DNA from 2 places in the Stenotrophomonas sp. YJH_SMC_138 genome. Region 1 is predicted to be linked to the other one. Evidence: riboswitches for the same ligand, from Rfam matches in the RefSeq annotation. Region 1 holds a riboswitch; the other holds the start of a gene.
What was found. A riboswitch is a leader RNA that binds a small molecule or an ion and turns the genes downstream of it on or off. The one in region 1 is predicted to bind glycine.
Positions count from the first base shown of each region.

Region 2: linked by a shared signal. The riboswitch ahead of gcvP (aminomethyl-transferring glycine dehydrogenase) and the one ahead of AC5P7I_RS03815 (trimeric intracellular cation channel family protein) in region 1 are both predicted to bind glycine.

Region 1 is NZ_JCAFTB010000001.1:862,015-870,362, forward strand. Features, by position in the region: gene AC5P7I_RS03785 (NAD(P)/FAD-dependent oxidoreductase) at 98-1,378, shown strand; gene AC5P7I_RS03790 (IS110-like element ISStma6 family transposase) at 1,452-2,366, opposite strand; gene imm9 (Imm9 family immunity protein) at 2,694-3,170, opposite strand; gene AC5P7I_RS03800 (hypothetical protein) at 3,421-3,876, opposite strand; gene AC5P7I_RS03805 (nuclear transport factor 2 family protein) at 3,880-4,311, opposite strand; gene AC5P7I_RS03810 (GIY-YIG nuclease family protein) at 4,456-4,719, opposite strand; glycine riboswitch at 4,760-4,849, shown strand; glycine riboswitch at 4,863-4,968, shown strand; gene AC5P7I_RS03815 (trimeric intracellular cation channel family protein) at 5,051-5,668, shown strand; gene AC5P7I_RS03820 (3-deoxy-7-phosphoheptulonate synthase) at 5,931-7,004, opposite strand; gene AC5P7I_RS03825 (hypothetical protein) at 7,299-7,556, opposite strand; gene AC5P7I_RS03830 (DUF6616 family protein) at 7,647-7,985, opposite strand; gene AC5P7I_RS03835 (DNA alkylation repair protein) at 8,034-8,348, opposite strand, start outside.
Region 2 is NZ_JCAFTB010000001.1:122,815-131,162, forward strand. Features, by position in the region: gene AC5P7I_RS00595 (M2 family metallopeptidase) at 154-2,121, shown strand; gene AC5P7I_RS00600 (hypothetical protein) at 2,241-2,633, opposite strand; gene AC5P7I_RS00605 (siderophore-interacting protein) at 2,702-3,595, opposite strand; gene AC5P7I_RS00610 (multidrug effflux MFS transporter) at 3,736-4,962, opposite strand; glycine riboswitch at 5,262-5,364, shown strand; gene gcvP (aminomethyl-transferring glycine dehydrogenase) at 5,427-8,294, shown strand.

The DNA.
Region 1 (8,348 bases):
CCCGAGTATCGCCGATCCACGCGGGCGCTGACGTGACAGGTGGCCGCCGTGCGAAGATGCCAGGCGCTTCCCCCAATGCCCCCACTGGAGTGAGTCGATGAGTCGCGAGCGCGTTCCCCACCTGGTCGTTGTCGGCGGCGGTTTTGCCGGTCTCTGGGCCACCCGTGCCCTGGCCCGCGAGCGCATACGCATCACCCTGGTCGACCGCCGCAACCATCACCTGTTCCAGCCGCTGCTGTACCAGGTGGCCACCGCCGGCCTGTCCGCGCCGGATATCGCCGCACCGCTGCGCCACATCCTCGGCCACCAGCGCAACGTGGAAGTCCGCCTCGGCGAAGTGGTCGCCATCGACAAGCAGGCACGGCAGATCGGCATGGCCGATGGCAGCACGCTGGACTACGACAGCCTGCTGCTGGCCACCGGCGCCACCCACGCCTACTTCGGCAACGACCAGTGGGCCGATGATGCCCCCGGCCTGAAAACGCTGGACGATGCCATTGCACTGCGCCGCAAGCTGCTGCTGGCGTTCGAGCGTGCCGAGGCCGAACCGGACCCGGCCAGGAAGGCGGCGTGGCTGAGTTTCGCCATCGTCGGTGGTGGCCCCACCGGCGTCGAACTGGCCGGCACGCTGGCCGAGATCGCGCGCCACACGCTGCGCAACGAATTCCGCCACATCGATCCGGCCAGCGCCAAGGTGCGGCTGGTCGAGGCTGGGCCGCGCGTGCTGTCCTCGTTCCCGGAAGTGCTTTCGCTGAAGGCGCGCCGCCAGCTGGAAAAGCTGGGCGTGGAAGTGCTGACCGGTACCCCGGTGAGCGACATCGACAGCCAGGGCTTCACGCTCGGTGAGCAGTTCGTGCCGGCCCGCACCGTGGTCTGGGCCGCCGGCGTGGCCGCTTCACCACTGGCGCGCACGCTGGACGTGCCGCTGGACCGCGCCGGCCGCGTGCAGGTGCAGCCGGACCTGACCCTGCCTGATCACCCGGAGCTGTTCGTGGCCGGCGACCTGGCCGCACTGAGCCAGGCCGACGGCAAGCCGGTTCCCGGCGTGGCGCCCGCGGCCAAGCAGATGGGCAAGTACGTGGCCGAGGTGGTCCGTGCACGCCTGCACGGCAAGCCCGAGCCCGGTCCGTTCAAGTACGCCGACTACGGCAACCTGGCCACCATTGGCCGCATGGCCGCGATCGTGCACCTGGGCCGGCTGCAGCTCTCCGGCGTGCTGGCCTGGTGGTTCTGGCTGGCCGCGCACGTGTTCTTCCTGATCGGCTTCCGCAACCGCATCGTGGTGCTGCTGAACTGGGCGGTCGCGTACTGGAGCTACCAACGCAGCGCGCGCATCATCTTCGGTGATGACCAGGACGACCGGCGGCCGAGGCGGTAAGGCCGCACGCAACAGGGGTCGGATCCCTTTCCGCGGGAAAGGGCTCTGACTCCATGCAGTAGCAACTGTCTTGTCAGGGGCAGCCGAGGGCCACCTCGGCGTCCCGCTTACGGGCGTTTAGGATCACCAGCATTTTGCGCATGACCGCCACGAGCGCCACCTTGCTCGCTTTGCCTTTGGCCTTCAGGCCAGCGTAAAACGTGCGCAGTCTTGGCTCGTACCGGATGGCCGTCAGGGCCGCCATGTAAAGGGCTTCGCGTACCACCGCGCGCCCACCACTGATCCGCCGTTGGCCCTGCCAAGTGCCACTTTCGCGGTTCATCGGGGCCAGCCCCACCAGCGACGCTATGGCTTTGCTTCCCAAGCTGCCCAGTTCGGGCAACTCGCTGGCCAGTGTGCTGATCAGGATGGGGCCGACGCCTTTGAGCGCGCCGATGTTCTTCCAGCCAGGCTGTCCCTCAAGCTGCTCGGCAATAGCTTTGTCCAGTTGCTTCAGGTCGTCAGATAGCTGAGCTATATAGCGTTGCTTCATCGCAATCAGATCCGGATCGACCAATCGCCGCAAGCGCTGCATCTCACTGACCCGCATCTGCACCAGATGCCTGCGGCATTGCGCAAATTCAGCCAGACGCTGCTGCCAAGGGGCAGGCGGTACGTAGCGGGTCAGCGGTAACAAATGGGCCATCTGCGCCAGCACTGTCGCATCGAGCCGATCGGTCTTTGCGGCACGGCCTGTGCCTTGGGCAAATCGCCGTGCACGCGCCGGATTGATTCGCACCATCGGCAGGCCGGCGGCGTGCAATACATCCAGAGCAGCACGCTCGTAACCCCCGCTTGCCTCAAGAACGACCTGCTTGATCGGCCACGTCTTCAGCCACCGAATTAAGCGTACAAAGCCGCGCTTGTCGTTGCTGAATTGGCGAAACTGCTCTCCATGGACGGCCACATCCAGCGTGGCTTTGCTCACATCAATCCCGATCCCAAACATGGCAGAACTCCGCTAGGCTGACAGGGTCGAGAGCTCTCCCCGCTTGCCCAGTCTTATCAGTTCGAGCGCCAACTCAACCAACTGTTCGGGCGGTTCAGGGAGAATCCGGCGTGGGGACCCAAGCTACTTCTCGGTCGCAAGACCTGGATCCACACGGTCGCCCACGCCGGGCTCTCGGCCCCCAAGGTGCCAGATCGGCAAGAGATAAGATCCACGCCATGCGTGGATGAGCACCCGCACATCCCCCATCTTCATCCATGCGTCAGGCCTCCTGCATTTTTGAGAAGCCGCAGTCAGGAATGGTTGTTGTGCTTCCCGCCGCTCTCGTCAAGCAACGTATCGAATCACTTTTCCGCTGCACTTGAAGCCCAACTCAAATGCCATGTCGATAGCACGCTCAGCGCTACCCACGAAGTACTCCTGCAGCCCTTCGTAGTCTGCAAACTGCGGATTGATGACGTGGGACTTCGGCTCATTCACGGGATGGAAGAAGCCTAGTCCATACATGGCATGGTCGGGCAGGCCGTACCCCACGACCTCGATACTGGGAACCGGAATCGAAATACTGACCAAGAACTCCATGTCGGAGGGGTATCGCCTCGTGCGTTTGAAGACTCCAATGGAATCGGTGTTCCGGATGACGACGTACATCAGCAATCGCCAACCTCCCAGATCCGCAACATTCACTTGATCGATCTTCGTCTGCAGGTAGCCGTCCAACATACGGTTGATTTCAAAGATATCGAGCGTTCTGCTGACACCAGGAGATTCGCTCGACACAATGCATCTGATCTGCTTTTCCATGAGTGTGCTGTCTGTCTGATGGCATCAGCCTTCCGCAATGCAACTTTCGTGGCAACTATTCCACCCACTGTGCCTGACCACAGACCGGGATGAAATCAAGCCGGGCGTCTGGGATAAGATGGTTTTTCGCAGTCGCGACTTCCAGAAAAGTTGCTCAGCGGGAAACGAGAGGTTTCGTGCTACGAATTTACTTTAGTGCCGTATACGACACGCGTAGCGGAGAGTAGGACCATTCACATACCGCGTGGGTCTACCGGTTCATCGGGCCACCGGGCACCCGCCGTTTCGACCAGGTCCGGCAGAAGTCCTCCTTCCTCGCGGTGTCGGCAATCTGCGCGGCACTCCAATGCCGGGTGATCCAGATCGCCAACGCGGTGCTGCTGAGATGCCAGCGCAGCATGCCGCGCTGCGGTTGCCGCCACAGGTGGCGCCGGGCAATCCAGAAGGCCTCCCGCTCCACTTCAGGCACCTTGTTCTTCATCCCGTCCTTGTCGAAGAACTGGGCGGTGAAGCGCCAGGGGTTCATCGGCTGGTATCCCGCCCGTGGCTCACCGCTGCACGCAGCCACGCCACTGGGCGCGCGGTCGGCCGGCTTCGGCCGACCGTCCACCAATGCCAGCCCGAGCAGATACAGCAGGCCAGGCAGCAGCGCGATGCCGGCGACCAGCACGACGACGGAGATCCATGCGTTGCCGGCGGCACGCATCGCTCAGTGCGCCTTCGGTTTCGGGTACCACAGTGCGTTGACGATGACCCAGCGCTGGTCGAAACGCCCCATGTGGAAGTAGTCGACGAACCACGGGGTTTCCAGCCGCACCGAGGCCGCGTTGCCGGTCACGTCCAGCACCGTGCAGCGGCGATCCCATTGATCCTTCGGGGTCTTCAGCGCGCCCTGTTTCGTCAGCGAGACTAGCTCTTCCTTCGACATCCGGCGCAGGCCCAGGCGCTCGTCTGGCGTATCACCGAGGACCGCGCGCTTGGCCAGGTCCGGGTGCAGCGAACGGGCGACGCGCTGCGGGTCGGCCTCCAGCTGGCCATCGACGTAGTCGTGGCAGGTGGCTTCGATGGCCGCGATCGTGGCGGGGTCGGCGGCAGGGCTCGTTGCTGCGGAAAGCGCGAACAGCAGGGCAATCGTGGACATCCGGGTCTCCAGCTCTGGGCGCGGGCGGATCATCGCATGGGCCGAATGGCCCATCCACGCATGACGTGGATCTACTGTAGAGCCGAGCCCATGCTCGGCTCCCGCATCGGGCAGATGGAACAACAGCCGAGCCTGGGCTCGGCTCTACAAAAGCGCCTGCAGCCAGGCCAGCTTGCGTTCGCGGGGCTGCTGCTTGAGTTGCCACTCGGCCCGCGAGGCGGCGGCCCGGTCCGGGTATTCGCGCACGGCCAGCACGCGCAGCGGCGGCCGGGCCCGGGTGTAGCGCGCGCCCTTGCCGGCCTGGTGGGCGGCGAAACGCGCCTCCACATCGGTGCTGATGCCGGCGTAATAGCTGCCATCGCGGCATTCGAGCAGGTACAGGAACCACGGGCGGAGGGATGGGGCCATGCCTGGATTATGCCGTGCTGCACTGCAGCGGATATACTGGCGACCGAATGCAGGAGAGAGGCGCCGCGCTGGCGCCCGCCGAAGGCGCAGGCTCCCATGATCGCTCAGGCCGGTGGGCTGGAATCCCACCAACCATGCATTCGACTCGCCGAGCTGGAGAGAGGTCACCGGGCATGCTCGGGGCGATCCGCCGAAGGGGCACGCGGCCCATGCCGCTGAACTCTCAGGCAAAAGGACAGCGGGAGCGGCACCGGTCATCGTCATCCCGTCATTGCGCAGGCAGTGGCGGTGGTCGCGCATGGCCGGCCCCACCGCGCCCGGAGCCTGTCCCATGCTGCTGTCCATCATCTACCTGATCGCCATTTCCGCCGAAGCCATGACCGGCGCACTGTCCGCCGGCCGCCGCCGCATGGACCTGTTCGGCGTGGTCATGATCGCCTGCGTCACCGCCCTCGGGGGTGGTTCACTGCGCGACATCCTGCTCGGCCACTACCCGCTGGGCTGGGTGAAGCACCCCGAGTACCTGGGCTTCACCGTGTGCGCGGCGCTGATCGCCACCTGGGTGGCGCGCTGGATGCACCACTTCCGCCGCACCTTCCTGGTGCTCGACGGGCTGGGCCTGATCGCCTTCACCCTGATCGGCTGCTCGATCGCGCGCGAGGCCGGCCATGCGATGCCGATCGTGCTGATCGCCGGCATGCTGACCGGCGCGTTCGGCGGGGTGCTGCGCGACATCCTCTGCAACGAGGTGCCACTCATCTTCCAGAAGGAGCTGTACGCGATCATCGCGCTGCTGACCGGCGCGGCCTATCTGTTGCTGCTGCACTGGGGCGTGGCCGATGCCACCGCAATCCTGTGCTGCCTTGGCGGCGGCTTCGCGTTGCGCCTGCTGGCGATCCACTACCGCTGGGAAATGCCGAAGTTCGTCTACCACGACGAAGTGCATTGAGCCTCTTCGTAAAGTCGAGCCATGCTCGACTGCTCTTTGCAGGAAACCAACGCGCTTCGCGCGCAGGTCGGGCACGGCTCGACGCTACAGGAAGCGGTATCACCACCCCGGCGATGTACCTGGCGCTGTCGCTCATGCGCAGCGCCAGGCGCATCGCCGGTGCAGATGGGCCGGCCTCCAACTCCGACCGGCCCTGATCGCGGCCGCACCCCCGCAGGCGCTGGCCGCCATCCACACACGTGCCGCACTCAGGCGGCTTCGATCAGGCTGCTTCGGACACCTTCACGTCGCGACGGGCGCGCACGGCCGCAGCCAGACGCTCCAGCACCGTCACGGTGGTGTCCCAGTCGATGCAGCCATCGGTGATGCTCTGCCCGTAAACCAGCGGCTGGCCTTCCACCAGTTCCTGGCGGCCACCGACCAGATGGCTCTCGATCATCACGCCAACGATGCGCTGTTCGCCGTCTTCCAGCTGAACAGCAATGTCCTCGATCACCTTCGGCTGGTTCTCGGGGTTCTTCAGGCTGTTGGCGTGGCTGGCGTCGATCATCAGGCGCGTCGGCAGCTTGGCCTTGGCCAGCACCTGGCAGGCGTCGGCGACGCTGCCGGCGTCGTAGTTCGGCTGCTTGCCGCCACGCAGGATCACATGGCAATCCGGATTGCCGGTGGTCGACACGATGGCGGTGCCGCCCTGCTTGGTGACCGACAGGAAGTGATGCGGGTTGGACGCCGCACCCACCGCGTCAGCGGCGATCTTGACGTTGCCATCGGTGCCGTTCTTGAAGCCGACCGGGCACGACAGCCCCGAAGCCAGCTCACGATGCACCTGGCTTTCGGTGGTACGCGCGCCGATCGCGCCCCACGCCACCAGGTCGGCGATGTACTGCGGCGAGATCACATCGAGGAATTCGACACCGGCCGGCAGGCCGAGCTTGTTGATGTCGCGCAGCAGGCCGCGGGCAATGCGCAGGCCCTTGTCGATCCTGAAGCTGCCGTCCAGGTCCGGGTCGTTGATCAGGCCCTTCCAGCCCACCGTGGTGCGCGGCTTCTCGAAGTACACACGCATGACGATTTCCAGTTCGCCGGCCAGCGCGTCGCGCAGCGGCTTCAGGCGCTGGGCGTATTCGATGGCGGCCTTCGGGTCGTGGATCGAGCACGGGCCCACCACCACTGCCAGGCGGTCGTCACGGCCGTGCAGGATCTGGTGCAGGGCCGCGCGCGAGGCGCTGACGGTGTCGGAGGCTTCATCGTCACAGGGCAGCATCGCCAGCAGCTGGGCAGGCGGTGTCAGCGGTTCGATGGTGCGGATGCGCAGGTCGTCGGTGTGCGGGGGCATTGCAGGAGATCTCCGGAACGTTGGGGTCCCCAGCGTGGCGGCATGAAAAAAGCCGCCAGGTTCGCTGGCGGCTTTCGGGAATGCGTCTGAAGCTTTCTTCAGGGTGAGCGCAGTCCTTCCTCCGCCAGTGGCTTCGGAAAGTAATACCAGTAAAAGCGGGTGGCGGCTGCGTTCATGGGGTGTATTGATAGCACAGCTTTTGCGCAGTGCAAAATGTTTCATCCGCAACCGCGGGTGCGGTTCAGCGAGGCGCGCGCCGGCGCTGCCCACGCGGCAGCAGCCACGCAAAGCTGCTCATTTGCCATGCACTTCCACGTCCAGCAACAGGCCTTCGTGGATGTCGGCCCAGCGCTCCAGCACGCGGTCCAGCTCCTGCCTGGCCTCGTCCAGCTGCTCGGGATTGAGCAGGGAACGGGTGGTGTAGAGGTCGGAAACCAACCGCCGCAGGGCCGCCTCCGGGATGGCCACCGACGGCCCTTCCCGCCCCGGCAACTGCAATGTCGGGCTGTCGCCAAGCGGGCCGAACAGCGTGACCTGGAGCGTGCTCTGCATGATCAACTTCCCTGCGGATGGACATGGGCAATGTCCTGTTTACCGCGTCCGGGTGACAGGCGCATGTGCCATGCGCGTCCGGAGACGCTGCTACAAGGCGGCCAGGTCGGCAAGGTGCTGCCCCATCCCATCGTCTGCGCCGACGGCGTTGATGGTGGCGAAGTACTGATGCCAACCGGTGGCGGCAATGCCGGCCACCAGCGCATCGGCGTCCGCGCGGCTTGCACAGCGCCAGACCGCATAGAACTGCTCATCGCTGCCGTGCTGTACGCCCCTGGCAATGCGGCCCATCGCCAGCAGTGTGATGCGGACTGGATCGAACTGCTGCATGCCTGCACCGATACGGGCGAAGAAGGCATTCCGCTGCTCGGGCTGGAGCGTGGTCCAGGCGGGGGTGGCGGTGTAGAGCTCGATGAAGGTGTGCGACATGCTGCTTCTTCCTTGAAGGTTTGGGGGGTTGCCGGCCAGCGGCCGGCACTACCGGAGCGAGCGCATGGCGCGTTTGCGGATGTAGGCATTGGCATCACCAGGGTGCTGCTGTTGCCAGCGCGCGCACAGCGCACGCAGCCACTGCGGCTGTGTCTTGCCGGCATCATTGAGCCAGTTGCCGACCGAGTCCTGCACATAGCGCTCCGGGTCGTCGGCGAGTGCCTCCAGCATCGCCTCTGCAAGTTCCGGCTGCCGCTTGAACAGCGCGACATGTGTGGCCCACACGCCGCGCGGGCGCAGCGCTTCGCAGGCGAAGCGGCGCAGGTACGGCGATCCTTCCTGCGTCCATGGTTGCAGGTACTC
Region 2 (8,348 bases), 740 kb from region 1:
GGATACCCCGCTGTTGCGGTTGCTTCGGCGGTTGCTGTTGCTTGTGCTCTGGCCTCTGCGGGTGCCGGGCGCCGCCCGGCCGACTTCCGCCACTTGCGGTGGCAGCGGCTGCCCACTAGCCTTCGGCCGTCGTTCACCACCCAAGGACCGCCCGTGAAACACCGTCATCTCCTGCTGGCCTCGGCAATCGCCGCCGCCACGCTGGCCCTGGCCGCCTGCAAGAAGGAAGCTGCCCCAGGCACCGATACCGCCAGCAGCAGCAGCGCCCCGGCCGGCGAAACCGCCGACCAGTTCGTGGCCCGCATCAATGCCGAGTTCAAGGCCGCCTACCCGGAGATGACCTCGGCGCAGTGGCTGTCCTCCACCTACATCAACAGTGATTCGGAACGCATCGCGGCCAAGGCCAACGAGCGCTCGCTGACCCAGCTCAACAGCTGGATCGAACAGGCTGCGAAGTTCGACGGCAAGCCGATGAGCGAGGACAGCAAGCGCGCGATCCACCTGCTGAAGCTGATGTCGTCGATGCCGGCACCGCGCGACCCGGCCAAGCTGGCCGAGCTGACCCAGATCGCCACCCGCATGGAAGGCAGCTATGGCGCCGGCAAGTACTGCACCGATGCCAACGATCCGAACTCCTGCCGCCAGCTGGGCGAGCTGGAGCAGGTGCTGGCACGCAGCCGCGACTATGACAAGCAGCTCGACGCCTGGCAGGGCTGGCACAGCACCACCAAGAACATGCGCGGCGACTACCAGAAGTTCGTCGGCCTGGTGAACGAAGGCGCCAAGGGCATGGGCTTCACCGATGCCGGCCAGATGTGGCGCAGCGGCTATGACATGCCGCCGGAGCAGATCGGCCCGGAAACCGACCGCCTGTGGGAACAGGTCAAGCCGATGTACGAGCAGCTGCACTGCTACGCACGCGGCAAGCTGGACAAGACCTACGGCAAGGACAAGGCCGAAGTGGGCAACGGCCTGATCGCCGCGCACCTGCTGGGCAACATGTGGCAGCAGGACTGGTCGAACCTGTGGGACCAGCTGGAACCGTACCCGGGCGCCGGCAGCCTGGACATCACCGCGGCGCTGGAGAAGCAATACCAGACCAACCTGAGCGCGGCGCTGGCCAAGGCCGGCAAGGATGCCAACGTGGCCGCGCAGTACAAGGCGCAGCGCGAGGCCGAACTGCGCACCGCCAAGCAGATGACCGAACGCGCGCAGGACTTCTACGTATCGCTGGGCATGCCGTCGCTGCCGCAGTCGTACTGGGAACGCACCCAGTTCATCAAGCCCGATGACCGCGATGTGGTCTGCCACGCCAGCGCCTGGGACATGAACATGGAAGGCGACGTGCGCACCAAGATGTGCATCAAGCCGAACGAAGAGAACTTCACCACCATCTACCACGAGCTGGGCCACATCTATTACGACCTGGCCTACAACCCGCTGCCGCCGCTGTTCCAGGGCGGTGCCAACGATGGGTTCCATGAAGCGATCGGCGACACCATCGTGCTGGCGATGACCCCCAAGTACCTCAGCTCGATCGGCCTGGTCGATACGCCGACCGAAAGCCGCGAAGCGGTCATCAACAACCAGATGCGCATGGCGCTGTCGGGCGTGTCGTTCCTGCCGTTCGGGCTGATGATCGACCGCTGGCGCTGGGGTGTGTTCGATGGTTCGATCACCGCCGACAACTACAACAAGGCATGGTGGGACCTGAAGGCCAAGTACCAGGGCGTGGCGCCTGCCAGTACCCGTGGCGAGGAGTTCTTCGATCCGGGCGCGAAGTACCACGTGCCAGGCAACACCCCGTACACCCGCTACTTCCTGGCGCGCATCCTGCAGTTCCAGTTCTACAAGGGCCTGTGCGACGCGGCCGGCTACAAGGGCCCGCTGCATGAGTGCACCTTCTACGGCAACAAGGAAGCCGGCCAGAAATACTGGGCGATGCTGAGCAAGGGTGCCAGCCAGCCGTGGCAGGCCACGCTGAAGGAGCTGACCGGCACCGACAAGCTCGATGCCGGCCCGATGATCGAGTACTTCACGCCGGTCAACGAGTGGCTGAAGCAGCAGAACGAAGGCCAGATGTGCGGCTGGCAGGCCAACGCGGCACCGGCGGCGAAATGAGAAAAGGGGCGGGTCCGCAAGGATCCGCCCCTTCCTGGTAGTGCCGGCCGCTGGCCGGCAACTACGCGATGAAGACCCCGCGGGCAGCCGGCCAGCGGCCGGCTCTACCGGAATGCCTGTCAGCTGTCCTTCTTCGCCGCCATCGCCGCGGCCAGGTCCGCCTTGAACTCCTCGAAGGTCTGGCCCTTTTCCTTCGCTTCGGCCTGTGCGGCGTCGCGCAGCGCATCGGAGTACATCAGGCGCACCGGCGTGCCGTTGCGCTCGTGCAGTTCACCGGCCTGCATGATCAGCGCCAGTACCTGCGCGGCGGAGTCACTGTGGCCGGCGATACGGCCGTCCATGCCCAGCACCCATTCGCCATCGCGGCGCACGACACCGGCCAGCAGGGTGCGCTGCGCGTCGCGCAGTTCCGCATGCGGCTCCACCGGCGAGGCCTGGGCAGCGGCCTTGTTGGCGGCCTGCTTTTCCTGGCGACGGCGCTGGTCGCGGCGGGTCTTGGAGCTGGTGGACATGGTGCGGTACCGCTGCGAGGGGGGCGCAAGGATAGCGCACCCCGCCCGCCACACCGCTTCACACCCCCTCAGTCCAACACTTTCCCGTGCCGCCAGTAACCCATGAAGGTGATCGTGCGGCGGTCCAGCCCGCACTCGCGGACCAGATGGCGACGGATCGCCATCACCGCTCCCGCCTCGCCTGCCACCCAGGCATACAGCGGCCCGGCCACGCTGGCATCGGCCTGTTCCCAGAGGATCTGCGCGTCGACGTCGATCTCTTCCAGTTCTTCGCCAGCGACCACGCTCGAGGCGGCCAGGCGCGCCTGCACCGCCTGCAACAGAGGCGCCCCGTACGCCGCCCGCCCGCGCGGCAACCAGACCAGCTCGGCCGTGGCCGGCGCCTTCAGGCGAACCGCATCACCGGCCTGCGCCACTTCCAGCAGGGCCAGCGTACGCGGCGGATCCACCCTGGCCGCCAGTTCCTCAAGAATGCCGGCCACTGCCGGCAGCGCGGTCTCGTCAGCCACCAGCAGCACCTGGCCAACGCCGGCCGGCGGCTTCCATTCCCAGCCCTCGCTGCTGTCGGCGCAGTCGGCATCCGGGGCCAGCAGCACCACGCGGTCGCCCGGCCGTGCATGGATGGCCCATCGCGAGGCCGGCCCGGTCTCGCCATGCAGCACGAAATCAACATCGACCTCGCCCTGCTCTGCACGCAGCTGGCGGAGGGTGTAGGTGCGCATCGGCGGGCGCTGATCGTCCGGCAGGGCCCGATAGCGTGGGTACCAGTCCTCGCCGCTGGGGACCTGCGGCGCCTCCTGGCCGGGCAAGGGGAAGAACACCTTGATGCGCTGGTCCGGCCCTCCGGTCGTCATCCGCGCCACGTCGGCACCGGTGAACACCATGCGGTCCAGGGAAGGGGAAAGAACGCGGCGCTCCTTCAGCGCCACCTCGAACAGGCGGTAGGTCTGCTGCGCAGCCATGGGGAACCTCATGCAACGACAGTGGATCGGCTGGCTGTCGTGCACCTGTGCACCGGCTGGCTGGAGTGCCCAGCCTAGTCCGGCGGTTTCCCGCCGCAAGCGTTGCGGGCGCCACGGCCCGCCCTACCCCTGCGCGCTGCTCAGTGACCCGTGCAGGCTGCCTGCGCCGCGCGTTCGCGCCGGTGTTCCCAGTACCAGAACACGAAGCCGGCGCCGAAGAACCCGGCCTGGCCCAACGCCAGGTGCAGCGGGCTGGCGCTGAGCAGCGGCGACACCACGCCGGCCACCACGGTGCTGATCATCAGCTGCACGAAGGCCTGCAGCGACGAGGCCAGGCCGCGCTGGTGCGGGTACATGTCCAGCACCGCCAGCGCCAGGATCGGGAAGATCAGCGCCATGCCCATGCCACCCAGGAAGATCGGCAGCACCGCCCACGGCAGCACGAACTGCGGCGCCAGCGCCACGTAGCCGACGTTCAGCAGCACCGACAGCGCGCACAGGCCGAAACCAATGGATACCTGGCGGGTGGGCGTGGTGTGCCCGGCCATGCGCCCGGACAGGAACGAGCCGGTGGTCATGCCGCCGATGGTGGGGATGAACAGCCAGGCGAAACCGCCCTCGCCCAGGTGCAGGTGCTGCATCACGAACACCGGTGCCGAGGAGATGTACAGGAAGATGCCACCGAAACCGATGCTGCCGGCCAGCGCCAGGCGCAGGAAGCGCGGATTGAAACCGATGCGCACGTAATCACGCATCAGCACCCGCGGCGACAACGGAACGCGCGCTTCGAGCGGATGGGTCTCCGGCAGGTAGCGGGCGGTGGCCGCCAGCAGAACCAGTGCGAACACCACCAGGAACCAGAAGATCAGCGGCCAGCCAGCACCGCTGAGCAGGATCCAGCCACCGATGATCGGCGCGATCGCCGGGGCGATGCCGAACAGCATCGACACCTGGCTCATCAGCCGCTGCGCGTCGTGACCGTGGTACAGGTCGCGGATCACCGCGCGGCCGACGATCATGCCGACGCCTGCGGACAGGCCCTGCAGGGCGCGGAACCCCAGCAGCGTGGTCAGATCGGTGGACAGCGCACAGCCGACCGAGGCGCCGACGAACACCACCAGGCCGCCGAGGATCACCCGCTTGCGGCCCCAGGCATCGGACAGCGGGCCGTGTGCCAGGCTCATCAGGCCGTAGAACAGCAGGTACACGCTGATGGTCTGCTGCACCGCCACCTCGTCCACCGCCAGGCGCTGGGCCAGCTGCGGGAACGCGGGGAAGATGGTGTCGATCGAGAACGGACCGAACATGGCCAGGCCGGCGAGCAGCAGGGCCATGCGGCGGGTGGAAGGAGCAACAGCGGCGGTCATGGAGAAGGCGTCCGGCAGGGCCATGCGCGGCACGCACGGCGGGCGCCAGTCCCCTGCAGCAGGGACGGCGCCAGATGAATTCGGGTATCCGCCCATCATAGGTGGGGATTGCGCCTGATGCCATGCAGCAGTGCACAAAACGCACGGGCGGGCCATCGGCCATTCAGGCGCCGCGGCCGGGCCCGCAGGCGGCTGGCGCGCCCGCAACGGGCTATAATCGGCAGGCAACACGGTGGGAGAAGCGGAACACCGCTGCCGAAGGCGCAACGCCCGTAATCGCTCAGGCCCGATACCACCCGTAACACAACTCTGGAGAGACCGGTTCGATCCGGCGCCGAAGGGGCACGAAGCCGCGGTTTTCCGCGCTTCCAAACTCTCAGGCAAAAGGACAGAGGGGCGCCCCGCAGACCGCCGACCGGCGGCTTGTGCCCGTGCGTGTGCCCTTTCCTGACGGATCCTTCGCCATGTCCCAGAACACCCCTTCCCTGCGTGAGCTCGAGCACCACAATGCGTTCGTCGAGCGCCACATCGGCCCCAACGATGCCGAGATCGCGCAGATGCTCGACGTCGTCGGCCACGCGTCGCTGGATGCGATGACCGATGCCATCGTACCGGCCAAGATCAAGTCGCCGGCGCCGCTGGCACTGCCGGAATCGATGACCGAAGTGCAGGCACTGGCGAAGATCCGTGCGATCGCCGACAAGAACACCGTGCTGCGCAGCTTCATCGGCCAGGGCTACTACGGTACCCACACGCCGAACGTGATCCTGCGCAACATCCTGGAAAACCCGGCCTGGTACACCGCCTACACCCCGTACCAGGCCGAGATCTCGCAGGGCCGCATGGAAGCGCTGATCAACTTCCAGACCCTGTGCGCCGACCTCACCGGCATGGAAATCGCCAACGCCTCGCTGCTGGACGAAGCCACCGCCGCAGCTGAAGCGATGACCCTGGCCAAGCGTTCGGCCAAGTCGAAATCGGACACCTTCTTCGTGCACGACGCCGTGCACCCGCAGACCCTGGAACTGCTGCGCACCCGCGCCGAGCCCATGGGCATCGTGCTGCGCGTCGGCACCCCGGCCGAGGCACTGGAAGCAGAAGCCTTCGGCCTGCTGCTGCAGTACCCGGACACCTTCGGCCAGATCGGCGACTACAAGGCGCTGGTCGAGGCCGTGCACGCGCGCGGCGGCCTGGTGGCCGTGGCCACCGACCTGCTGGCGCTGACCCTGCTGGCCGCCCCGGGCGAATGGGGTGCGGACATCGTGGTCGGCAACAGCCAGCGTTTCGGCGTGCCGTTCGGCTTCGGCGGCCCGCACGCCGCATTCATGGCCTGCCGCGACGCCTACAAGCGCTCGATGCCGGGCCGCCTGATCGGCGTCTCGGTCGATGCCCAGGGCAACCCGGCCTACCGCCTGACCCTGCAGACCCGCGAGCAGCACATCCGCCGCGAGAAGGCCACCTCCAACATCTGTACCGCACAGGTGCTGCTGGCGGTGATGGCCTCGATGTATGCCGTGTACCACGGCCCGGAAGGCCTGACCCGCATCGCCCGGCGTACCCACCGCCTGGCCTCGATCCTGGCCGCCGCGCTGCGCGAGGCCGGCGTGCAGGTCGGTGGCGACTTCTTCGATACGCTGCACATCACCGGCGTGCATGCCGATGAGATTCACGCCAAGGCCCGCGCCGCCGGTTACAACCTGCGTGCGATCGACAGCGACTCGGTCGGCATCAGCCTGGACGAGACCGCCACCCGCGGCGACGTGGTCGCGCTGGCCGCCGTGTTCGGCGCGCAGGCCGACATCGATGCGCTGGATGCCAGCACCGCCGACGCACTGCCGGCCGGCCTGCTGCGCCAGTCCGCGTTCCTGACCCATCCGGTGTTCAACACCCACCACAGCGAGCACGAACTGCTGCGCTACCTGCGCTCGCTGGCCGACAAGGACCTGGCGATGGACCGCACGATGATCCCGCTGGGCTCGTGCACCATGAAGCTCAACGCCACCGCCGAGATGATCCCGGTGACCTGGCCGGAGTTCTCGCAGATCCACCCGCTGGTGCCGGCCGACCAGGCGCTGGGCTACAAGGAACTCATCGACACGCTGGAAGCGATGCTGGTCGAATGCACCGGCTATGACGCGGTCAGCCTGCAGCCGAACTCCGGCGCGCAGGGCGAGTACGCCGGCCTGCTGGCGATCCGCGCCTACCACCGCTCGCGCGGCGAAGGCCACCGCGACATCTGCCTGATCCCGGATTCGGCGCACGGCACCAACCCGGCCTCGGCGCAGATGTGCGGCATGAAGGTGGTGGTGACCAAGACCGATGCCAACGGCAACGTCGACGTCGAGGACATCCGCCTCAACGCCGAGAAGTACAGCGACCGCCTGGCCGCGATCATGATGACCTACCCGTCCACGCACGGCGTGTTCGAGGAAGAGGTGGTGGAGATCTGCGAGATCATCCACAAGCACGGCGGCCAGGTGTACACCGACGGTGCCAACATGAATGCCCTGGTCGGCGTGGCCAAGCCGGGCAAGTGGGGGTCGGACGTTTCGCACCTGAATCTGCACAAGACCTTCTGCATCCCGCACGGCGGTGGCGGCCCGGGCGTCGGCCCGTGCGCGGTCAAGGAGCACCTGGCCCCGTTCCTGCCGGGCAAGCTGGGTGACAACGGCCCGGTCGGCATGGTCAGCGCGGCCAGCTTCGGCAGCGCCTCGATCCTGCCGATCAGCTGGATGTACATCGCGATGATGGGCCGCGACGGCCTGCGCAAGGCCACCCAGGTCGCGCAGCTCAACGCCAACTACATCGCCAAGCGCCTGGCCCCGCACTTCAAGACCCTGTACACCGGCCGCAACGGCCTGGTGGCGCACGAGTGCATCCTGGACGTGCGCCCGCTGGAGAAGACCAGCGGCATCGGTGCCGAGGACGTGGCCAAGCGCCTGATCGACTTCGGCTTCCATGCCCCGACCCTGAGCTTCCCGGTGGCCGGCACGCTGATGGTGGAGCCGACCGAAAGCGAATCGCTGCACGAACTGGATCGCTTCATCAACGCGATGATCCAGATCCGCGAGGAGATCACCGCGATCGAAGACGGCCGCCTCGACCGCGAGGACAACCCGCTGAAGAACGCGCCGCACACTGCCACCGCAGTGACCGCCAGCGAGTGGACCCACGCCTACCCGCGTGAACTGGCCGCCTTCCCGCTGGCCAGCCTGAAGCAGAGCAAATACTGGCCGCCGGTGGCGCGTGTCGACAACGTGTACGGCGACAAGAACGTGATGTGCGCCTGCATCCCGGTCGATGCCTACAAGGATGATGAAGTCGAGGCGTGATTCCTCACTGCATCGGTAAAGAAAACGGCCCGCGCAAGCGGGCCGTTTTCATGG